Regions from separate parts of the Sporomusa intestinalis genome, predicted to be linked through region 1. Evidence: riboswitches for the same ligand, from Rfam matches in the RefSeq annotation. Region 1 holds a riboswitch; each other region holds the start of a gene.
The links. Region 1 has a riboswitch for cyclic di-AMP ahead of ACZ481_RS23790 (4-hydroxy-tetrahydrodipicolinate reductase). Riboswitches for the same ligand answer to the same signal wherever they lie in the genome.

Region 2: it holds a riboswitch for cyclic di-AMP, as region 1 does, so the genes downstream of both, ACZ481_RS09955 (C40 family peptidase) here and ACZ481_RS23790 (4-hydroxy-tetrahydrodipicolinate reductase) in region 1, are expected to answer to the same signal.
Region 3: it holds a riboswitch for cyclic di-AMP, as region 1 does, so the genes downstream of both, ACZ481_RS13470 (3D domain-containing protein) here and ACZ481_RS23790 (4-hydroxy-tetrahydrodipicolinate reductase) in region 1, are expected to answer to the same signal.
Region 4: it holds a riboswitch for cyclic di-AMP, as region 1 does, so the genes downstream of both, ACZ481_RS12130 (peptidoglycan-binding protein) here and ACZ481_RS23790 (4-hydroxy-tetrahydrodipicolinate reductase) in region 1, are expected to answer to the same signal.

The regions. Positions count from the first base shown of each region.
Region 1 is NZ_AP042390.1:5,114,035-5,119,898, reverse strand. It holds gene ACZ481_RS23800 (ABC transporter substrate-binding protein) at 1-787, opposite strand, end outside; gene dapA (4-hydroxy-tetrahydrodipicolinate synthase) at 1,429-2,307, shown strand; cyclic di-AMP (ydaO/yuaA leader) riboswitch at 2,554-2,688, shown strand; gene ACZ481_RS23790 (4-hydroxy-tetrahydrodipicolinate reductase) at 2,819-3,589, shown strand; gene ACZ481_RS23785 (beta propeller repeat protein) at 3,761-5,389, opposite strand; gene ACZ481_RS23780 (response regulator transcription factor) at 5,496-5,864, opposite strand, start outside.
Region 2 is NZ_AP042390.1:2,189,431-2,195,294, reverse strand. It holds gene ACZ481_RS09965 (metal ABC transporter ATP-binding protein) at 1-292, opposite strand, end outside; gene ACZ481_RS09960 (ABC transporter ATP-binding protein) at 484-2,208, opposite strand; gene ACZ481_RS09955 (C40 family peptidase) at 2,326-2,994, opposite strand; cyclic di-AMP (ydaO/yuaA leader) riboswitch at 2,998-3,128, opposite strand; gene ACZ481_RS09950 (glycosyltransferase family 2 protein) at 3,228-4,187, opposite strand; gene aroH (chorismate mutase) at 4,339-4,698, opposite strand; gene ACZ481_RS09940 (hypothetical protein) at 4,793-5,107, opposite strand; gene ACZ481_RS09935 (HyaD/HybD family hydrogenase maturation endopeptidase) at 5,133-5,615, opposite strand; gene cybH (Ni/Fe-hydrogenase, b-type cytochrome subunit) at 5,627-5,864, opposite strand, start outside.
Region 3 is NZ_AP042390.1:2,864,899-2,870,762, reverse strand. It holds gene ACZ481_RS13490 (rubrerythrin) at 1-127, shown strand, start outside; gene ACZ481_RS13485 (NAD(P)/FAD-dependent oxidoreductase) at 268-939, shown strand; gene ACZ481_RS13480 (hydantoinase/carbamoylase family amidase) at 1,088-2,314, shown strand; gene ACZ481_RS13475 (hypothetical protein) at 2,414-2,920, shown strand; cyclic di-AMP (ydaO/yuaA leader) riboswitch at 3,150-3,295, shown strand; gene ACZ481_RS13470 (3D domain-containing protein) at 3,342-4,025, shown strand; gene ACZ481_RS13465 (DMT family transporter) at 4,181-4,633, shown strand; gene ACZ481_RS13460 (acyl-CoA dehydrogenase family protein) at 4,741-5,864, shown strand, end outside.
Region 4 is NZ_AP042390.1:2,588,191-2,594,054, forward strand. It holds gene ACZ481_RS12120 (polysaccharide deacetylase family protein) at 1-854, shown strand, start outside; gene guaB (IMP dehydrogenase) at 906-2,360, opposite strand; gene ACZ481_RS12130 (peptidoglycan-binding protein) at 2,511-3,146, opposite strand; cyclic di-AMP (ydaO/yuaA leader) riboswitch at 3,150-3,285, opposite strand; gene ACZ481_RS12135 (hypothetical protein) at 3,446-3,943, opposite strand; gene ACZ481_RS12140 (2-hydroxymuconate tautomerase) at 4,014-4,199, opposite strand; gene ACZ481_RS12145 (hypothetical protein) at 4,369-4,932, shown strand; gene ACZ481_RS12150 (TVP38/TMEM64 family protein) at 4,975-5,649, opposite strand; gene ACZ481_RS12155 (hypothetical protein) at 5,702-5,864, opposite strand, start outside.

The sequences.
Region 1 (5,864 bases):
CGACAATCGGCACGGTAATGCCTAGCTCCCTGGCCTTTTTTAAAATAAGCGCAGCCTCCTGATATAAGCCGGCCACCATAATTGCATCAGGTTGCAGGGCGGCGATCTTGGTCAGCTGAGCGGAAAAATCAGTGTCTTTATCAGCAAAGGTTTCCACTGCCACCGTGGCCATGCCATTGTCTTTTATTGCCTGTTCAAAAGTTTTAAAGCCGGATACGGCCCAGTCGTTATTATTTGAATACATGACAGCCACTTTTTGCAGGCCGAGCTTTTCCTTGGCCTTCTTTACCGCGTGGGGAATGGCCAGCGATTCCGGTAAGGCATTGCGGAAGACATAGTCACCGATGTCTGTTATTCCCTCCGCCGTGGTTGAAGTACCCATAATCGATACCCCGGCCTGGCTGGCAATCGGGCCTACGGCAAACATTTCCCCGCTCAGGGTCGGGCCGATTATGCCAATTACATTATCCTTGTGGATCAGTTTATTAGTGGCATTAATGGCCTCGTTTTTATCCCCTTTGGAGTCTTCAAAAATGAGCTCGATTTTAACCTTGCCCCTGCTGTTGATTTCATCCCGGGCCAGCTCCAGGCCCTGCTTAATCGCTTCGCCATAAGCAGCGCCGCCGCCGGTAAGATACGATACCACCCCGATTTTGGCTGTACCGCCTGCTTCCTGGCCGGCTGGGGCTGCCGGCTGGCTGCCGCCACAGCCGGCGGCGGCAGCGGCCAATACCAGGGCCAGGGCAGCTGCCGACCATTTTTTGAACTTATTGCGCATAGTAAACATACCAATCCTCCACCTTTGCTTTTTATTTTAAACTGCTTCAGCTACGGTCCGATTACCACTAACTGTCCTCAACCCCCTTAAGAAAAGCTGAAGCCCCTACTGGCAGAACTCTCTGCCAGTAGGGGCGAATGCGCGGTACCACCCTACATTGTACTCTTTATGGCCGCCGGGAAGCGGACAGCCTCTTTAACGCCGGGCGGCGCCCCTGTCTGTTGTATACTTCACAATGTATACAAGTCAACAGGAGAGTTCATGGGCGAGGTAACGGCCACAGTCACACACCGGCTTGCACCAGCCGCCGGCTCTCTGCAGTGTTTGTCCTGTTGCTTTCATCCCAATCATTACTTGTACTGCTGTAATTAAACAATTTCTCCCGCAAAGCCTGATTTGTTTACAGTTTTGTTTGTTAATGGGCGTTGTACGGGGGATATTGTTTATTTATTATTCATTATCACAGGACAACGGTTTTTTGTCAATAGGGTAAAAGAAAACATTTCACTCTAGGTCGCTGCCGGCAGAAGCGGCAGATATATTTTAAATTCCAGGCTGAGCGGCAGGATTTCTTATACCGGGATGGGAATATTGATATTATGATAGCGGGAAGAGCTAATGTTAAAATATAAATAAAGGCGGTTAGACTAATGAAGAAACCATTATTTATCGGCTCCGGCGTAGCGATTGTAACTCCTTTTGCCCACAGCGGCATTGATTATCAGGCTTTCACAGAACTGATTGAGTTTCAGATTCAGGGCGGGTCAGATGCCATTATTGTCTGTGGCACTACCGGCGAAGCCTCAACAATGCCTGATGACGAACATATTGCCGCGATTAAATTTGCCGTACAGGCAATTAACAAACGGGTACCGGTTATTGCCGGTACCGGCAGTAATGATACCCGCCATGCCATCGAGCTGTCGAAGGCCGCCGAAGCGGTTGGCGCCGACGGGTTGTTGTCAGTTACGCCCTATTATAATAAGGCCACGCAAAAGGGACTGTATGGCCATTTTAAGCTTATTGCCGACAGTGTGGGCATTCCGTTAATTCTGTACAATGTACCCAGTAGAACCAACCTTAATCTGAATCCCGAGACGATAAAAGCCCTGGCGGAAATAGACAATATTATTGCGGTTAAAGAATGTAACCTGGGGCAGGTAGGTGATGTGGTAAATTTATGTGGTGAGGGTTTTACCGTGTATTCAGGTGACGATAACATGGTCCTGCCGGTATTGTCACTGGGGGGGAAGGGGGTTATTTCGGTGATGGCCAATATTATCCCCCGGGATACTCACGCTATGGTCATGAAATTTATCCAGGGAGACCTTGCCGGTGCCATCAGGCTGCAGCTGCAAACCCTTAATCTGATCAAAGCCTTGTTTAGCGAGGTAAACCCGATTCCGATTAAAGCCGCGGTCAGGCTGCTGGGGTACAAAGCCGGCCAGTGCCGGATGCCGTTAACAGAAATCAGTGAGGAAAACCTGGCGTTGCTCCGGGCTGAGATGGAGGCTTACGGCCTGCTTTAAATGTATTCCCGGTAAAAAACATTTTCTAAACTCCTGTATGCAGGCCAAGTGCAGGAGTTTTTAATTTATGCTGACACGGGGACGGTGGTTTCGTCTTGTAAATCGTCGTTATTAATGATATGCTTTAGGGGAAGGTGTAAAGTTGCCAGTCGGGTCCTGCAGACAATTCCGGGGCCTGCTGTCACTTAGGAGTTGTAAATAAAAGGAAAATAAGGTATTATTAAACATAAACCTGTGTTTTCTGTTAAAAGGCAATCGCCGAGTTTCATGTAATTGGAAGCGGGGGAACCATCTTTGGGGTGAATCCTGTGCAAGCAGGTAGGGCGAATTTCTTTCTGCCCGAATCCGTCAGCTAACCTCGTAGGCGTTGAAAGAGAAGGATGTTATTGTCCTGCCGCTCTCAAAGGCTAACAAATACCTTTGAGAATCCTTCTCAAAGCTGGTTTTGAAATTTCTATCAACATGCAGGATGAGGGTAGAAAAAGAACAAACTACAGTTTTAAGGAGGAGTATGATGGGGAAAACAAGGATTGGCATTTTCGGTTTTGGGAAAACAGGTAAAGTGGTTGCTAATGAATTTTTGCAGGACAACTTATTTACGCTGGCTTGGGTAGTTCGTAAAGGTGATGCTGATCATCAAAAATATGCCAGCCGGCTGCTGGGGCATGAGTTTGATGCCGGGGAGATTTTCTCTGTTGATGACATTGATGATAGTTTTTTTAGAGAAAGGCCAGTGGATGCGCTGGTGGATTTTTCAGACTCATCCGGTGTATACCAATACGCCAAAGCGGCACAGGCGGGAATACCCATAATTTCCGCCATTTCCCAATATGAGCAGGAAGCGCAGGAAGTGCTGAAATCCTATGCAGAATTTGCGCCAGTACTTTATTCTCCTAATATTACGTTAGGGATTAATGTATTGATGGTTGCGGCGCAAATTTTGCAAAAAATAGCGCCCCATGCGGACATTGAGATTGTTGAGGAGCATTTTAAGGGGAAAAAAGAGGTATCGGGAACGGCGAAAAGAATTGCCAATGTGCTTAACCTTAATGTGGAGGAGCATCTGAATTCTATCCGCGTCGGCGGTATTGTCGGCCGCCATGAAATTATCTTTGGCATGCCGAACCAGACGATCCGGCTGTCCCATGAAAGCATTAGCCGGGCAGCCTTTGGCCAGGGCGCTATCTTTGCCGTGAATTTTCTGATAGGCAAGCCGCCGGGCATGTACGCGATGGAAACGATCATAGCCGAGATGTTCAGGCAGAATATTCCTGTATATTAGCTTGGCCACCCCTGCCTCTTGCTGAAGACTTGCAGCAATCTGTTTAGTATATACAGGACGTATAGTGAGTAAAACAGCTTTCCCTGATCAGGGAAAGCTGCTTGCGTTTGTGCCTGGCGCGGCAGGTCTGTTTTGCTCACTATTATTGCAGGTCTGTTTTGCTCACTATTATTATTGAGCGGTTTTTACCCAGACTTCGCAGCCCTGGAACGGGTTTGCCGTCCCCAGGTATAGTTTTTGATCTGCCCCGGCAAATAATTTTCTTACACCATAATTATAGGGATTACCCAAACCATTTAGAGACACCGGCAGCCAGAGAATGCCGTCATTGGATTCCCAGAGATCACAGCCAAGTGATCTGTAGCCGATAACATACAGCGCATTAACCAGATAAGCGGAGAAGATATATCTAAGAAAGCGGGTCATAGTGCCTGCTGGATTGGCAGGCAGCAGTGTTTCCACGATATCAGGAATCACGGAGATAAGCTGAGGCAGCAGATTATTCCAGCTCCAGGTGCCCAGATAAAGCTTGTCGTCAAAAGCCTGGATCTGCCAGCAGTAGCCATTGGTCAGATCGCCAAAGCCGGAAGGGTAGCCGCTTAACGGCAGGCCGCGCGTGCCGGTGACAGGTTCTGTGGGACTGACCGGGATTCCCCCTACAACCAATTCCCAGCTGTCATCGGGCGCAATCCGGATGACATCAAAGCCCTTGGGGGCTACAATCTGGTCGCCCGGATTGAGGCTTAGAATCGCCGCTTCCATGGCTGTACCAATATAGATATGATCTTTAAAGACCGCCAGCGACCAGGGGTGTTCATTGCGGGCATCGCCGGCGCCTTTATCGACAACCAGCTTCCAGTCGTTTACCTGCGGTGACGTATTGTTGGTCCGCCAAAGTTCAAAGCCTGTCGGCAGGGCTGTGGCCACATAGAGTTGGTCGTTATAACTTAGCAGCAGGTCAATATTACCCCGGGGATTGCCGTTAGGACCGCCGGCGAGATTCACTTCTTCCCAGCCAAGTTCCGGATCCGTTGTGGTAAATAACCGGGCTTCGGCAACGCCGGTTAGCGGCTGGGCCCCCATATACAGCCGTCCCTGGTGGATGGCAATGGCGCTGGTTGCATAGCCCTGAATATTGGCGTCCAGGAGCGTCCAGGTTTCGCCGTCTGTGGATTTTAGGATTAACAATTCCGGGCTTGACGGTGTAAGCGCGCCGGCATACAGGACATTATTGTAGGTGATCATGTAGCGAAAGCCAATGATTAACGGTGCGGCCGGTGCTTTATACACACGCTGCCAGCCCGCTGTGCCGTCTTTTTTATAGCGCCAGATTTCGGCGGCGTTATCGATATTTTGGGGTATCAGGGCCGACGGAACAGGAATATTTCCGAATAAGCCGCTGCTTATCACTGTATAGGGAATATTTCTGGCTGTGCCGACATACATGTAATCGCCTAATTCAGCCATTGACGCGGTATAATTGTTCTGTCTGGCATTGTCGGGGTTGTCGATATCGAACCCGTTTACGGGCGTTATTTTGCGGAAGGCCAGGTTATAGGGAAACACAAACCGATTCGGAGAATAGTTTGATATATGTTTTACATCAAGCGTATAGCAGGGAAAAGCAACAGCTTGCTCATTTGCTTCCAGGACAACGTCGGTAAGGTTTACTCTGGCATCATCATAAGCAGACAGCGTACCTTTTAATATAAACCGTTCCAATATCTCAAACTCGACTTGTTGTCCCAGCGAATGGTTTAAAAATCTGGTAAGGTCTGCCCTGGTATCTTGCATGGTCACTTACGCCACCTCCTGAAATATTACATAACCAGTTATTATATAGTATTCAGGTGCTGGCGAAAGTGACCATTTTCTTGTAAACAGTGGTCCAAAAATGCCGCCGTCGCTATACCGGGTTGAATCGATAGCCTGTACCCCAAAGGGTTTCGATATATTCAGGATTGGCGGGATCTTTTTCAATTTTTTTGCGTATTTTCTGGATATGCACCGCTACTGTGGCCGTATCGCCACAATAATCGTCCCCCCAGATCGTCCCGAAAATATGATCTTTGCTAAATACTATATTGGGATTGGAAGCAAGGAATACCAATAGTTCATATTCCTTGGCCGTAAGCTGTACCTCTTGGCCGTTGACAAGAATTTTATGGGAGGCAGTATCAATTTCCAGGCCTTTATACTGGATTACTTCATAAGCCGGCATATGTCCCCGCAGCCGCTCATACCTTTTGCTATGGGCTTTTACTCTTGCTGTCAG
Region 2 (5,864 bases), 2.6 Mb from region 1:
TCTCCTCGACAGTCGCCGGGAAAGCCGCCGTATTCTGGGAATAATGCTGGGGTACATAGGCCATAATGCCCTGCCGGGCGGCGGAACCGATACTGCCATTATTAATCAGGACCTGGCCCGCAGCCGGTTCAATCAGCCCGGCAATAATTTTTAAAAGCGTACTTTTGCCAGCGCCGTTTGGTCCTACCGCAACAACAAATTCACCTTGCTGCACAGTGAAGGATATATTGCGCAGCACCATTTCCGTATTATTGTAACCAAAGGTAATATTATGCAGTTTAACTTCAGCCATAGTAGCCTCCTCAGCCGGTGTTGCGGATACTCTACATAAGAATATTCCTAGCTAGATGTTATCAGCCTTACTGGCATCTGTCAATTCCTGCCGGCAGTTTTAAGCCAAGGCTATGAAAAAATACAGCGACCAATCTATACTCTCCCAATAAAGACCGGCCGCAGGATGGTGTTATGATTATTACCATTATTTTACTCACTTATGCGCAGTTTACCAAGCTCATAGGCCCGGGCATAGGCCCCTCCCTGAGCGATAAGCTCCTGATGGGTGCCGGTTTCGGCTATCGTGCCGCCTGTTAAGTACAGAACCCGGTCAGAGGCCATGATGGTGGACATACGGTGGGTGATAATAAAAGTGGTGCGCCCGGTTCCGGCCTGCCTGATCGCAGCCATCACCAGCTTTTCCGTATGGGCGTCAAGGGCCGCAGTCGGCTCATCCAGGAGCAATATGGCCGGCTCGGTGATAATGGCCCGGGCAATTGCGATGCGCTGCCGCTGACCGCCGGAAAGGCTGCCGCCTAATTCACCGGCCATAGTATCATAGCCTGCCGGCAACGCCTGAATAAATTCATAGGCGTTGGCAAGCCTGGCTGCCTGATCAACCTGGCTCACGGTGGCTGCAGGCCGGCCATAACGAATGTTTTCCCGGATGGACATGTTAAATAATACCGGCTCTTGCTGAATAAAACCAATATGTCTGCGCAGGGAACTGAATGTAAGGTCCCTGATATCAATACCGTCCAGCAGGATGGCTCCGCTCTCCGGGTCATAAAATCGCAGCAGCAGGTTGGCAAAAGATGATTTCCCGGCCCCGCTCGGCCCCACAATGGCAATTACCTCGCCCGGGCGCGCTGTCACGTTAATATTGTTCAGCACCGGCTGCCCGTGCCGGTAGGCAAAGGTAACACGCCTGAATTCTACCAGCCCCCGCGCCTGAGCCAGTTCCAGCCGGCCGTCCGCCACTGCCGGCCGCTGTTCGTTCAGCAGCCGGCTAATCCGTTCCCAGGCGACCAATCCCAGTTTAAGCTGGGTCAGGCCCTGACTAATTTTGCCGACAGGCGCCGGTACATTGATAATGTAAACAAGAAAGGCAAACATGCCGCCGATGGTAAGGTCGCCGCGGATAACCTCCCGCCCGCCGTACCAGACAATAACGGTTAGGCCAATAGCGGCCAGAAATTCAACCAGCGGCACCAGCATCGCGCTTAACCGCTGGGCTTTCAGCAAATCAGCAGCAGCCAGCCGGAGCTTGCTGCTAAATTTTCGGTACTCATACTCTTCGCGGGCATAACTCTGCACAATCATAACCGCTACGACCGACTGTTGAATAATGGCCGTCACTTTAGCCAGGTGATGTTCCACAAGTGCTCCCAGGCGGCCTATTTTATGATTGAAACAACTGATGGCCACAATAATGAAGGGCAAAGTGGCAAAAGTAACCATTGCCAGCTCCCAGTCAAAATAAATCATGATAGCCATAATGGCCAGCAGGTTAAGGGACTCGACAATAACGTCGGGAATCCCCGTTGTAACTGCCTGTTGGATAAACAAAAGATCATTGGTAAATAATGAAACAATCTCTCCCGAAGGCGTCTTCATATAGTAGGCATAATCCAGTGACTGCAGTTTATGAAACATATCGGCGCGCAGTCTGGCCAGCATTTTGTTACCGGCTTTAGCCATACCATAACCATAGCCATAAAAGAACAAACCGCGGATCAGATAAAGCAGGATAATTCCGGCTGTAATAAAATGCAGGAAGGCAATACTGCCGCCCGCCAGGGCATCGTCAATCAACAGTTTTACTACCAACGGGGCCGCGAGGCCGGCAGCAGTGGCGATAACAAAACAAACTATCGCCGTTGCAGCCAGCAGCCAATAGGGAATGATGAATTTTCGCCAGTAAAAACTTAACATAGCATATCTCCACCGCAATAATCGGACAACTACTTCTGGTGTGGAAAATCGATTCAGAAAACACAAGTCTTTGGTAAATAAAAGGGGAAGGCTGCTAAAGCCTTCCCTGCTGTCAGTTTACATCACCCTGCGGGCACCGACATAGCGCGGTCCCCAGTAACTACTGTTCATGCGGTCAATAGCAACACCGCGGCTGGACGTAGCACTAATAAACTTGCCGTCACCAAGATAGATGCCACTGTGGGATGCCCCGGCAGCGTAAGTGCTGAAGAACACCAGATCACCCGGCTGGAGCCTGTTGTACGATACGGTCCGCCCAACTGCAAACTGTTCATCAGCCATTCGCGGCAAATAAACACCGCTCTGAGCAAAAACATAACGTGTAAAACCCGAACAATCGAATCCATTAGGGCTTGTCCCACCAAAGACATACGGCACACCTGTATAGCGCATAGAGGTCTGAATAATCCGCCGTACCGAAGTGGTGGAAGAATCACGGCTGACAGGGATATCCCGCCCCATCAGAGCCCGGTAGGTTTGCGGTCCGATTACGCCATCGACTTCAAGGCCACGGGCCTTCTGGAAAGCCTTCACGGCGCTGACCGTCGCGTCGCCGAAATCACCATCAGCTGCACCGGCATTAAAGCCAAGGCTGTTAAGCTGGGACTGAATTGCGGCTACTTCTTCGCCCTGATCGCCGGCTTCATAAGTACCAGAAGCAAAGGCGAAAGCAGTGGTTCCGAAAAAGAGACAAAAAGCGACAATGAACCCAAAAAACTTGTGCAAACTGTTTCTCCTCTCGCTGGCCTCCGAGGTTAGCTGCCGGGTTAGGGTTGCAGGCACCCTACCGGAAAATCTCTCCGGTTTCACCCCATAAGTTGGTTCCCCCGTACTGGAGCTGGATTCGGCTTTCTATACGCTCACCCATGTTATATTCTGTTTAAATTTAAAAATTCCTGCCCAAAATTGCGTTTTTTTTACAATAATTAGGCAAAAAAAATAAGTTATTTGCCCAGCATTTACCTCTCGTCGTTTTCTTCTGGCCGCGTGATCTCCGCCCGCAGCCAGTAAAGGGGCCGCTGTTTTACCTCTTCAAAGATTCGCCCGATATATTCGCCAATAATCCCGATGCCGGACAGCTGCAAACCGCCCAGCAGCAAAATACTGGCAGTAATTGTTGTCCAGCCGGGAACAGCTTCATTGGTAAACAACCGGATGTACAGGACCTGCAGCGTCAGAATAATACTGGCAAAGCCCATGGCAATACCCACATAAAAAGCAATGCGCAGCGGGGTTTTGGAATAGGCGGTAATACCGTCAAGCGCAAAATGCAGCATGCGGCGCAGGGAAAATTTGGACCTCCCGGCAAATCGCCTGGGGGCAACAAATTCTATATAAGTCTGCCGGTAGCCGATCGCACTGATCATGCCGCGAATAAACCGGGCCCGTTCCCGGAACCGGCAGAAGCTGTCCACCACTTTTCTGTCCAGTAAACGAAAATCAGACCCGCCCTCAGTTACCCGTACATTGGACATCACATTCATCAGTTTATAGAACAGGCCTGAAGTCAGGCTTTTAAACCAGGAAACGCCTTCGGTGGTAATCCTGACTGTTTGCACCACCTCAAAACCGTTTTCCCATTCCGCAATCAGCCGCGGAATCATGTCCGGCGGATGCTGCATATCGCCATCCATGGTAATGACAGCCTGGCCTCTGGCATAATCCAACCCACAGGTCAAGGCCACCTGATGGCCGAAATTCCGGGCCATAATCAAAGCCCGCACCCGCCCGTCCGCCTGCGCCAACCGCTCTAAAATCAGGGGCGTGGCATCACTCGAGCCGTCATCAATAAAGATCAGCTCCAAAGAATAGGCCAGCGGCGCCATATGTTTAACAACTTCCTGGTAAAAGTTATCAATATTCTCCTGTTCATTGAATACCGGTACAACAATGGAAATCAATTGCTTACTCAGTTCCATACCCTTCCCTCCCTGTTGCCACTCATCTATTATTGCACTGTCAGCCCCTGTTTGCAATAAAATTCCTGTATTTTAATAGCATTTTACTTCCGGGAGGTAATTATTAAAGCCTGCTTGGTCGTTTGACAAAGCAGGCTTTACAGCAGCCGTATTATAGCTTCATGTCCTGGCGCAAGTTTATCGCCCCATGCAGATAAACATGTCTGATATCCGACTGGCGGGTGTCTGTATTCAGAAGAATTAATACCCGGATACAAAGCGGCAGCGCCTCCGGACACTCCAGCTCCTGCGTGCCGAATAGGGGCACCTGGGTCCAGCCCAGCTTTCTGGCCCCGGCCGCCGGGAAAGCCGCATTCAGGTCCGGCGTGGAGCTAAAAATGACAGCGCCGATATCCTCCGTATTGACCGCATTTTCCTCGATGATCGCCGCAAGCAGCTCAGCCACGCGTTCAAAAATCTCTTCCCGATTATTGTCTGTAACAGTTGTTGCACCACGAATACCGCGCAGCATTAACACCACTCCTAGCGAAGAATTAACAAGGCCATAAGTTACACTATACGGGGAAAAAACCGTTTTTCCTGCCGTCATTGTAAAGCACTTGTAATTAATTTTTTTTAGCTGGTTTGTTACAGCGGCAGGAAGCGCACAGGTGGCACCGCCACCAGCCGCATTCGGGGCAGACGGAATTTGCCGGAGTTAATTCCACATACTGGCCGTGGCTGTACTCCTGCCAGCAAAAAGTCGCTCCTGTCACTTTCTTTAACACAACAGCCCGTGTATCCACCCAGAGTTTTTGGCCCAAAACGGTAATTAACAGCTCATGGCAGCCTTTGTCCTGATTATACCGGTAACCTTCGGCCGGAAATAGCTCAGGCTCTTCCTTCAGAGTAAGAACCACATTGAGGACACTGTAATTCACAGCCCCACCTCCCGCATGGTAATACCTATGTTAGCGGCAGGCTGTTTATACGCCAGTCTTGCAAAATAGTAAGCACCCGCTCGGCAGTGGCGGCCACCCCCGGCTGCACGGCCTCACTCAGCTCCAGGCCAACATCAATCACTGCCGGCTGAATACCGAGGATAACAACTTCCCGGACAGGCTGTTCCAATAGCTCCAGGGCGGCCAGCACATCCTGAATCCCCAGTTCGTGCAGCGATACCTTGTTTTTGAAATAGGCTTTCACCTCTTCATTGGCAAACTGGTACAGATCGCCTGGGTTGCCGCCGCCGCTTACGGCATCAATGATCAGCAACCGGTCTGCACCGGTCACAAACCGCAGCAGCTCCATCCCCAGGGTACCGCCATCCAGAACCAGCACATTGTCCGGAAAGCGATAGCGCCGGGTAAGTTCTTCAACCACCCGGACACCAAACCCTTCATCCTGCATCAGGATATTACCGACACCCAGAATAACAATTTTCTCCATAACGGCCGCTCCTATTTTGCCTTAGTTTTCTTGGTGTCTGTGATATCGCCCAGATCGTCCGGCTCTTCCTCCATATATTTTACGCCGGAAAACATGGCCGAAATCTCACCGCCTTTTTCGGTTAAGTCGGCCCTGATCGCCATATATACATGGACAATAACAAACAGTATGATGCACCAGGCGACATAATGGTGAATAATATGTACCATATACTCATTAATCAGCCAGTTGTTGAAAGGGCCAAATATT
Region 3 (5,864 bases), 2.2 Mb from region 1:
CCTGTTTTATGATGCTTTGGCAAAATGTGCTAAGTTTGAAGGGGCCAGAAATATTTTCAACCTCTTAAAATTTGAAGAACAGACGCATGTGGTTAAGCTGCGGGAAATGCTTGACGGTTGGGCTTAAATACTGCAAACCGGCATGAATAGCGTCTTTAGGGCGCTATTTTTTTCTTTAAAAGGATTTTTTTAGCAGGAATTTTATAATCAGTGTCTAATTTATAATAATAATCTATTAAATATTATTATCTTACAGGGGGTTTGATTATGGAACAGAAAACAGATTTATTGGCGAAAGGCGCCATCGTTCAGCGCGACCGGGAAACCTATGCAATTGCTCCGCATATTCCGGGCGGGGTTATTCTTGATATTAACCTGTTAAGAAAAATTGCCGATGTTTCCGAGAAATATGGCGCCAAGGCGCTTAAACTGACCTCAGCCCAGCGGATTGCCATTGTTGGCATCGCGGAAGAGAAAATCGATGCCGCCTGGGAGGATCTGGGGATGGACAAAGGGGCGGCCGTCGGCCTGTGTGTCCGCAGCATCAAAATATGCCCGGCCACTCATTTCTGTAAGCGGGCCCAGCAGGATGGGTTAACGCTGGGGCTGGAGCTTGACAAAAAGTATCATGGCATGGAATTGCCCGGGAAGATGAAGTTCGGCGTCAGCGGCTGTACTAACTCCTGTGCCGAGGGCTGGGTTAAGGACATTGGGCTGATCGGCACAGCCAAAGGCTGGAAGGTTGTGATCGGCGGCTGTGCCGGCGCCAGAGCCAGAATCGCCGACCTATTGATAGAAGGGCTGCCCCAGGCCGAAGTAATGCCTGTTATTGAAAAAATTATTGCCTATTACCAGCAGAATGCCCGCAAGCATGAGCGGATCGGCATGATGATTGACCGCTTAGGTCTTGACACGGTCAAACAGGGAATATTAGGCTAAACAAAAAGCGTCTGGCATGCCAGGCGCTTTTTAGTGCCGGAAGCGGCCTGCCGGCGGACGGTGCAGGAATTTTTTTGCAGCAATTATAGAATTGCAAGCAAAATAGCGGTATACTGTCAGTAAAAGAAGCGAGTAAGGGGCGGTGGCGATGCAAGCGAATCCTTTGGCAAGTGAATGGGTGCTGGAACAGTTAGAGCAGGTGGCTCAATATAGTCAGGAACAAGCCGGTGTCTCCCGCCGGACAATTAGTAAAGCCGGTCAGCAGGTGCGCGGCTTCCTTGCCGGGCTGATGCAGGGCAGCGGTCTTGTTGTCCATACCGACGCAGCCGGCAACCTGATCGGACGCTGGGAACCGGCCGGCAGTCAGGCTGCCTTACCGGCGGTAATGACCGGCTCACAGCCGGACGTCATCCCCGGCGGCAATGACGGTATATTGGGGATATTATGCAGCCTGGCGGCGGTTAAAGCATTACAGGAGCGCGGCGACAGCAAACATCCCCTGGAGGTAGTGGTGTTTGCCGGAGAGGACCCCGGCCGCTGCCGCCTGACGAATGTAGGCAGCAAGGCCATGGCCGGCCTGGTCAGCGAGCAGGCCTGGAAAAGGAGTACCGCCCAGACAGGCCTGGAGGAAGCAGCCGCTTCTGCACCGGCCTTTGAACATATCCGCGCTGCGGCCCGGCCTAAGCATAGTATTAAGGCTTTTCTGGCCCTGCACACAGAGCAAGGGCGGATTTTGGAACAGGGGCGGGTGAATATTGGCATAGTGGAAAATATTGCGGCCCCTACCAGGCTGAAAATAACGGTAAACGGCCTGGCCGGCCCGGCCGGCGGCATACCGCTGGCCGAGCGTCAGGACGCACTGGTGAGCGCCGCTATGATTGTATTGGCCGTGAGGAATATCGCCGCCGAGCATGATTACCGGGGGACAGTCGCCACCGTGACCACGCTGAAAACCTATCCCGGTATCCTTGCTGCCATTCCTGCCGTGGTCGAAATGGGGGTCGAGATAAATGGCACAGAACATGAAAGTATCATTGCCATTCTCCAGGCCATAAAAGATGAAGTCAGTATGATCGCCGACGATCATGACACACCGGTGGCTATTGAAGTGATCGCGTCCGAAAAGCCGCTGCCGCTGGACCCAGCCATTATCAGCGCGGCGGAAAGCATCTGCCACAGCCGGAAACTCGCCAGTTTGCGCCTGGACGACCGCATTGGCTATGATGTTGTGAATATAGCCCATATGGCCCCGGCGGGGCTGATATTAATCCCCGGCGGCGAAACGGCCGGCCCTGGCAGTCGCCGGGCGGCCCAAGCAGCCATTAGCGCCGGTGTCGACGTGCTGACAGCCCTGCTGTACCAATTGGCAAAGTGAACTCGTTTCAAGTCTTTTCTTAAACTTACCACTATTTTTTATGTAAACTTTATGATAAAATATCAGTTGAATCAACATCAAATGAAAGGAGTGCTAACCTTGAAGAAAATAGTAACCGCGGTTTTGTTGATGGTTTTTGTCATGCCGCTTTCATTTGCTTTACCCAAGGCTGAGGCTGCTTTCTTAGAGGATCAACTGGGTCAAGCGGCTACCGGCGCCGGTGCCGCTGCGCAATTACAGCAAATTCTGCAGATGACTGACAATTTTGCGGACAGAGAAGCCTTGTTAGGTACAATTGCCAAGAGTGCCATTGAACGTTCAGGCAACACCGCTGCAGTTAACGATATTACCACTATGGCCACCCAGCTGCTCACGCAGGATCAGGCCGTAATCAAAGAAAATCTGGTTAAGGCGGTAGAAACGGCTGCCCGCAGCCGAGTCGAACAAGAGGTAACTACCCGGCTGTCCGGTTATCAAACAGAAATGGCTGTACTCTCTTCCTTGCTGAATAACAGCAATATGTTAATGCCTGATGCGGTAAAAAACAGTAACGCCATTAGCAGCATTATGCAGGCCAGCCCGCGAACCATTGACGTGATTAATTAACCGGCTCAGGCCGGTTCTTTTTTCCAGCAGAATTTACAAAAGTGCAAGACTATGTCCGGAAAAGACTTGGCCCAGGCCAAGTCTTTTTCTTATGTATTTTATAACCCATTCCCGGGGAGCAGAATAACTGAGAATTGCCACTGCAGGCTTAACAAATTAACGAAAACAGAGGCTAAGGCAAATTTACAGGGTTTTGCTAAATTTGACCAATAGTCCGATCCGGTATATTATAGATATGATGCCGAATCTTTACAGGTACGGGGGAACCAAGACAGTAGACACAGGGGATAATCCGTTAAGAACGGAAGGGCGCATTCTGATTCTCTCTTTTCCCTATCCCGACAGCTAACCCCGGAGGCTATGTTTCGAGGTTTTTTTGTGGTTATCGAACCTCGAACACTATCGTAAGAGAGGTGATACATTGAAAAATAAAGCCCTTTTTACCGTAATTTTTTGCCTGGCCTTACTCCTTAGCATCAGCAATCCTTTGGCAGGAACAGCGGTGTCATCACCGGCAGCAAAGACCCAGCCGGATATTGCAGCCTCACCGGCTGCGGCCAAAGCAGAAGCAGAAGCCGTTGTGCCGCCGGAACCGCCCGAACCGCCGCCGCTGACTATGGGCATGCGCGGCGATAAAGTCCGCGTCGTCCAGAAGCTGCTGGCAGACGGCGGCTTTTATGCCGGCAATATTGACGGTGTCTACGGTCCGATTACCGCCAACGCCGTAAAAGCGTTTCAGCGCAGCACCAGTCTCGAAATCACCGGCACAGTGGACAGGCAAACCTTTACCTACCTTGAGCGCGCAACAGGTGAGCCCAGCCGCTACAGCCGGTCGCTGCTGATGAGAGCTTCGGCCTATACGGCCCATGATCCCGGCAACGGCAGTTATACCTATCGCGGCAATTTGCTGCGCCGGGGCATGGCGGCTGTTGATCCGGCGGTAATTCCGCTGGGAACCCGGTTGTACATCCAAGGCTACGGCTATGCCATCGCCGACGATATTGGCGGCGCCATTAAGGGGCAGCGGATTGACCTGGCTTTCGACAACCGCCGCGAGGCTTTGAATTTTGGCGTCCGCAAAGTAACCGTCTATATACTGGATTAGAAAAGCAGGCTGCCGCCTGCTTTTCCTTTTGCCGCCGATTACCGGATTCTCCCGGAATATTAAAGAGCTCCTGGTATTATACTACATTCATCCGGTTCTTGCTGCCGGCTGCGTTTATTGTCCAGGCTCGATCATTTGATGGGAGTGTGTTCGGATTGAATCTTTTTTCTGGTGAAATGCTGCCATTGGCGCTGGCGTTAGTCTCAGGCGTGCTGATGGCGGTCCAGGGGTCGCTGAATGCCCTGCTGAGCAAAGCGGTCGGCCTCTTGGAGGCTACCTTTGTCGTGCAATTGACCGGAGCGGTTCTGGTTATGGTTTTATTGTTTGTATTTAACATGGGCAAAGGCAATTTGTATGCCTGGCAGGTTGCGCCCTGGTATTCCTGGCTGGGAGGAATTATCGGCGTTGGCATCATCTATCTGGTCGCCGCCAGCATCCCCAGTGTGGGGGTGGCTAACGCCACTACCGCCATCATTGTCGGCCAGGTACTGACGGCAATTATTATCGACCATTTCGGCGGGTTTGGCCTTGAGCGTTCTGCATGCAGCCCCCAGCAGCTATTGGGGCTGGTATTGCTTGCAGTGGGCGCTAAATTATTGTTAAAATAGCGCTTTTTTTTATATTTTTACCAATTAGGTGTTAACAAAAAAAACAATATGCGGTATACTTATCATTAGTATTTTTTGGTTTTATGCTAACCATAAGGAGGCAAAGCATGGATTTTAACTTTACTCCCGATCAATTGGATCTACAGAAAATGGTAAAAGATTTTGTTGCTAAAGAAATTACGCCTCACGCTCTGGAAATGGATAAAGAAGGTGTAGTTCCCCCTGATCTGTGGAAAAAACTTGATGAAGCGGGCTTATTAAATCTGACCGTCCCTGAAGAGTATGACGGACCTGGTCTTGATGCTCTTTCCATTGCTCTTATATATGAAGAATTAGGCAAAGGCTGCGCCGGGGTGGCCACCACAACGGCGGCCAACTCCCTGGCTTCCTATCCGGTCGTTTTATTAGGCAATGAGGCGCAAAAAAGAAAAATGTTCGATGTCCTCAATAACGGCAAACTGGCGGCCTTTGCCTTAACCGAGCCTGGCGCCGGGTCGGATGCGGGGGCCGTTGCCACTACCGCCGTCAAGGACGGGGATAATTATATTATCAACGGCACGAAGTGCTTTATCACCAACGGCGGCATTGCCGATATCTATATTATTTTTGCCAATACCCGGAAAACCGCCGGCATCCGCGGCCTGACAGCTTTTATCGTCGAGCGGGGCACACCAGGCTTTTCCGTGGGTAAGGAAGAAGAAAAAATGGGAATCAGGGCCTCCAACACCTGTGAATTGGTATTGGAGAATGTTTGCATCCCCGCCGACAACAGAATCGGCCGGGAAGGGGAAGGGTTCAAAATCGCCATGAAAACACTGGATGCGGCCCGGCCGTTCGTCGGCGCCGTATCGGTCGGCCTAGCCCAGGCGGCCTTTGAACTGGCGGTCAAATATTCGAAAGAGCGCGTGCAGTTTGACAAGCCCATCGCTTCCTTCCAGCTGGTGCAGGCCATGCTGGCCGATATGGCCATGCAGATTGAAGCCGCCCGCCTGCTCGTGTATAAAGCCTGCTGGCTGAAGGATCAGGCTGCGCCGTACACGAAAGAGTCGGCCATTGCCAAGTGCTTTGCTGCCGACACCGCCATGAAGGTGACCACTGACGCGGTCCAGGTGCTGGGGGGCTATGGCTATTCCAAGGAATACCCGGCGGAAAAATACATGCGCGACGCTAAGATTATGCAGATTTACGAAGGCACCAACCAAATTCAGCGCCTGGTTATTGCCAATAACAT
Region 4 (5,864 bases), 2.5 Mb from region 1:
CGTCACTATGCAGCGTAAGCGTTGCGTGTCTCTTCCTGTTGATTGCCTCGCCTCTCTACCCGGCAACATCATCGCCAGATTCTGTTATGGCATTTACCCTGCCGGACATGGCCGCCGACGCCTGCTATATGAATGAAAACCCTGAATTTATACCGGTTTCAGGTAACCCAGTTTATGATGTATTCACTGTGGCCGCGCGGCAGGCAAAAGGTTTGGGGCTGGAGGCCCCGCAAATTGCGCCCTATTATGCGGAAAAGGTGGTATATCTTACCTTTGATGACGGTCCGGCACCTGAAAATACACCGGTAGTGCTCGATATTTTACAACGTCATGGCATAAAGGCCACTTTTTTTGTGGTGGGCACGCAGGTTGAGAAGCATCCGGATATAGTGCGGCGCATGTATCAGGAAGGTCATGCTATTGGCAATCACACCTATAATCATGTGTACCGTGAGCTGTATCAGTCGGCTAATACCTATGTTGCACAATTGCACTACACGGATGATATTATTCAGAGCGTCATCGGGGTTCGACCGCGCATTTCCCGTGCGCCCGGCGGCCCGGCCGGCAGTTTTACCAAAGAGTACTGGGATAATTTAAGCAAACAGGGCTATGTTGAAGTGGGCTGGAATATTAGCTCTGGTGATGATTCACGCGCCAAAGCCGGACGCATAGTGGCTAATATTGTTGCCCAAATGAAAAATAAAAATTTATGGAGTCATGCTATTGTACTGATGCATGATGGCCGTGGCCATGGCGAGACGGTAAAAGCCCTGCCGGAAATCATTACATTTTATCAAGAACGCCAATTTGAATTCCGGGTTGTCAGCTTCGACACCCCTCCACCCTGGTAACAATATGTGTAAAAAATGCTTTGGACACCTGGTCCAAAGCATTTTTGCAGTTTAAACACTGTAATTAGGCGATTCTTTGGTTATGCTGATATCATGGGGATGGCTCTCTTTTAACCCGGCACCGGTAATCCGGATAAACTGGGTTTTGGTAATAAGTTCGTCAATATTACGGACCCCGCAGTAACCCATACCAGCCCGCAGGCCCCCTATCAACTGAAATACGGTATCAGATACGGAACCTTTATACGGTACCCGGCCTTCAATTCCTTCCGGCACGAGCTTGTCCATGTTTTCCTGGAAATAGCGGTCTTTGCTGCCTTCCGCCATTGCCCCCAGCGAACCCATACCCCGGTAGACCTTGTAGCTGCGCCCCTGATAGATGATAGTTTCACCCGGGCTTTCCTCGGTGCCGGCCAGCAGGTTGCCAACCATTACGATTTGGGCGCCGGCGGCAATTGCTTTGGCCACATCGCCTGAATACTTGATGCCGCCGTCGGCAATAACCGGCACATTATATTCCTTGGCGGCTCTGGCACAGTTATAAATGGCGGTTATTTGCGGTACGCCGATACCGGCAATAACCCGGGTAGTGCAGATCGAGCCAGGCCCAATCCCTACTTTTACTGCATCGGCACCGGCTTCAATCAGGTCGCGGGTAGCCTCGGCTGTGGCAACATTGCCGGCAATAAGGTCAATCGTGGGAAAGGTGTCTTTAATCTTTCGCACTGAATCAAGAACCCCCCGGGAATGACCATGGGCAGTATCCACGACAATTACATCAACTTTAGCGCCGACAATAGCCTCCACCCGCTCCATCATGTCTGATCCGACCCCGACTGCGGCAGCTACCAGCAGCCGGCCTTTGCCGTCTTTGGCTGAGTTTGGATATTTTTGAGCTTTTTCAATATCTTTAATGGTAATGAGGCCTTTCAAGTTGCCTTCAGAATCAAGCAGCGGCAGCTTTTCAATCCGGTGTTCGCGCAAGATGGCTTTGGCTTCTTCCAGCGAAGTGCCGACATGGGCGGTGATAAGATGCTCTCTGGTCATACAGTCGGATATTTTACGGCTAAGATCAGTTTCAAAACGCAAGTCCCGGTTGGTCAGTATTCCCACCAGTTTATTATTGGTGGTAACAGGAACCCCTGAGATCCGGTATTTTTCCATAAGGTCGTGGGCATCCTGGAGTGTATTGTTAGGCGACAGGAATATGGGGTCAACAATAATACCATGCTCAGACCGTTTGACTTTATCAATTTCGTTGGCCTGGCGGGCGATCGGCATATTTTTATGGATTACCCCGATGCCGCCTTCGCGGGCCATGGCAATCGCCATCCGGGCTTCGGTAACGGTATCCATTCCTGAACTGATAATGGGAATGTTGAGCTTGATATTTTTAGTCAAATATGTAGATACTTCCACTTCCCTGGGCAGTACTTCCGATTTTGCCGGAACAAGCAACACATCATCAAAAGTTAACCCTTCAGGACCGAATTTGTTGTCGAACATTGACTAAACTCCTTTCACTAGTAAGGTACTAAAACACATCTAATAGGTATTTCTCACTATAATAACATAAATAAAGTTACCAAATCTACCATTTTTCATGTCTTGAATAAAAAAAATAAAACAATGCCTGGTATGCACCAGGCATTGCTGTTAACCAAGAACATATACTTTAACTTGTTGGACGCCAAAATCATAAGCCTTAGCTACAGAGACCATGGCGATGTCGATGCGGTTGCCTTTAATTGCCCCACCGGTGTCTTCGGCTATGCCATACATGCCGCTGCCGTCAGCAAACTGGATATATACCCTTGAGCCAAGGGGAATTACCCGGGGGTCAACCGCAATGACACCTGGGCGTATCTGTGTGCCCATATAGGTCAGATTGCCCCATTGGCCATTGTCGTGCGGACCGGGAGCATAAGCCGTAGCTTTGATGTCGAGCACGGCTTTGTAACGTTCGGGCGCACTGCCGCGTGATACCTCTGTTCCCCGATTGCCCACCAGAATTTGCAAGGTGGCCTGCCCGGCAATACCGTCGGCATTAATATTTTTCGCCTGCTGGAGTTCTGTAACCGCTTGCTCGGTGCTGTCACCATATATGCCATCAACTGCAAGGTTATAGCCTAAATCATTGAGCCGGCCCTGAAGCTCCCGGACATCCTGGCCTTCCATACCTGGCTTGAGGGTCTGGTCGCCCAGGGCAGCGGAAACTGGTGACAGCCAGAGAGTGGCAGCCAGAACAGCCAGCGCGCCGGTGCTGTACACAATTTTTTGGATGTTTTTCATTTAGATACCCCTTTCTAAAGCCTACGAGGTTAGCTGACGGGTTCGGGACAAAGGGAAATCCCTACCGCATAGCGCGGATTCACCCCCAAAATGGGTCCCCCATTTTCCTCTTAATAAGGAAATTCGGCTTGTCGATAGTGTACATGATTTTTGGGGGTAAAGCAAGTTGACATAAGTTTGTTTATTAGTAAATAACGACTCTTATCTTTGTTTTTTGGGCATATGCCCGGTAATGCATGGTTTTAAAGAAAGGCCTGTAAAAAATAAAGAGGCTGCAGTTTTGCAGCCCCTGTTCCCGGTTATAATTCTTTACCCAGCATAAACGGGGCAAAGCCGAGTTGCCCCCAATAATAGTTCACTGAGGATTGAATAATACCGGCCAAGCGTCCCCGCAATATTTTTTTGGTTTCGGCTAAGGAATGAAAAAACAGTCTGGCCGCCGGATGGGCGTTATTGGCGGCCGCCTGCTGGTAATACTGGGCCGAGCGGTCTATTAGAGTGTATATAGACCAGAGGGCTGTCAGGGCCGGCAGGTTTACCGGATCGGTCCCAGGCTTGGCCTGGGCTGTGAACTGCTGCCAGTCCGAGTCACTGCCCAGGAGTTCGGCTGCTTCGACAACCGGGTACCTGGCAATATCAATATCTACAGTACTGGCAACAGTGAGTAAAGCATAGAACTTTTCCTGGAACGTATTAACCAGCGTCATTGCCGGCAATGATCCGGTATGGGCTGCCAGTATTGCAAGCTGATTATTTAGCGCAGTTTCCAGTTCAAGGGCGAATTGAAGCGGCACCATATCAGCTGAGTCACCACCTTTTAAATATTATTAGGAAATTAGGCCATTTCCTCACGAAATGGCCTAATGCTTATCTATCTGCTGCTAATACGCCAGCTTTGGCAATATGTTGGGTTGGAGCCTCGCGTAAGACAATGGTTACCGCTTCCGGCGGGCATTTGGCTGTTTCCACAATCGCTTCAGTTACCTTTTTAACTAATTCCCGTTTTTGCTCCAGGGACCGGCCTTCTAACATGTCGATTTGTACAATGGGCATAGTTATCCCTCCTGGTTATTTATAGTTTTTATTTTCGCCATACATACATATAATCCCTGCTGAATGAATAGAGATTATATGACTTCGGAACTCTCTATCACTAATTCATACTATGTAGCATACGATACAATAGAGTTCCACGATCATGAAAAAAAAAAGGAGGATTTTTATGGCTACCTTAAAAGATATTGAAAGAGTTTACGGGTGCGAAATTAATGCTATTGATACGCCGCCCTTCACGACGACCCTGCCTGCTAACGGCACCGTAAGCCTATGCTCGATTACTGTACCTACACGCCGGGACGCCTATCTGGTACGAGCCGTCATCAACTGGAGCGTAACCTTTACACCAATAATACCGACTGTGAGCGTTGTCTTAAGCACCCCCGGCTTTGCCCAGGCTCAATTTGAAATTTTGAAAGATGGCGGCCCGATTGCCCGTGTAACACAATCTCTTGGCCAGCTAGGGTTTACGATTGGTGCCCTTTTCAGTACCCAAACCGCCAGTTTTGGTGTGGCCGCGCTACAGGTCCTGGATACAACATCACTCTGCGGGAATACCAATGAAATTTCAACTTTCGAGGTGCGCGCCACCAACATCGCTTTGTCTGTGCCGTCAGGCATCAGTGGTACCTCAATTATCCCCTTAGGCAGTATTGTATCAGCAGTTGGCCATGTGTCGCTGGTGGTTGAGCAAGTTGATACCTGCAGGCAAGAGGAGATTAATTCTTAAAAGCTACCTGTAACGGGCACACCGGCGTTGTGCCCGTTTATATTATTTGCACTGGCGTTTCTTTCGCGCCTTGCGCCACCACAGGCCACCGTAGAGTGCAGCCACCAAAGTGATAATAAGCATAAGCCGTATACTATTTTCACCGGCAAACACCAGATCATGACCCAGTAAGACCTTGATGATTACCGGCGGCAGTTTGCCGATCCCTGTGGCTAGTAGGAAGTCCTTGCAGGAAATCCTGCTGATTGCGGCCACGGCGGTAATAATTCCTGACGGGGCTAAGGGCAGCAGCCTGGCAAGCAATAGCGCCTTGAAGCCATTGGCGGCACTATAGTCGTCTATCTGCTTTAAATAGCAGCTTTTCTTAATCGAGCGTTCGACTAACGAGCGAAAGCAGTAACGGGCAAAGACAAACATGGCTATGGCCCCGAGAACTTCGCCCGCCCAGGAAATCATGATACCCCAAAACAACCCGAAAACAATACCGGCTGCCCCGGAAAGAATCATAAACGGAAAAACAATGGTAAAGGTCATGACAACAAATAAAATAAGCGTAACAAGGACAGCGCCGGCACCAAAGGAGCGAAGGTATTCAGCCAAAGCGGCAATATCACCCTTTTCGATAATACCGTACGCCTGCTGAAAAAATTCCGGCTGCCACAGGTACATTAGGATAATAAGTGTCAGGACCGCCAGCCAACCCAGGGCTTTTTTCATTTCATATCCTTCCTGTTCTTTAAAAACAGCGCTACACAGCGCTGTTTCGGGGTTAATCGTATTGAGACAGTTCTTTTCTGAATATGTTGCAAGAGCCCTCCAGCCAGTGAATACAGTCAGCACAACGTCGGGCATAAGTGGACGGCGATACATTAAGCAGCGAATAACCATACCCCATTGCCGTGATAACATGCTCAAATTCCTGACATTCTCCG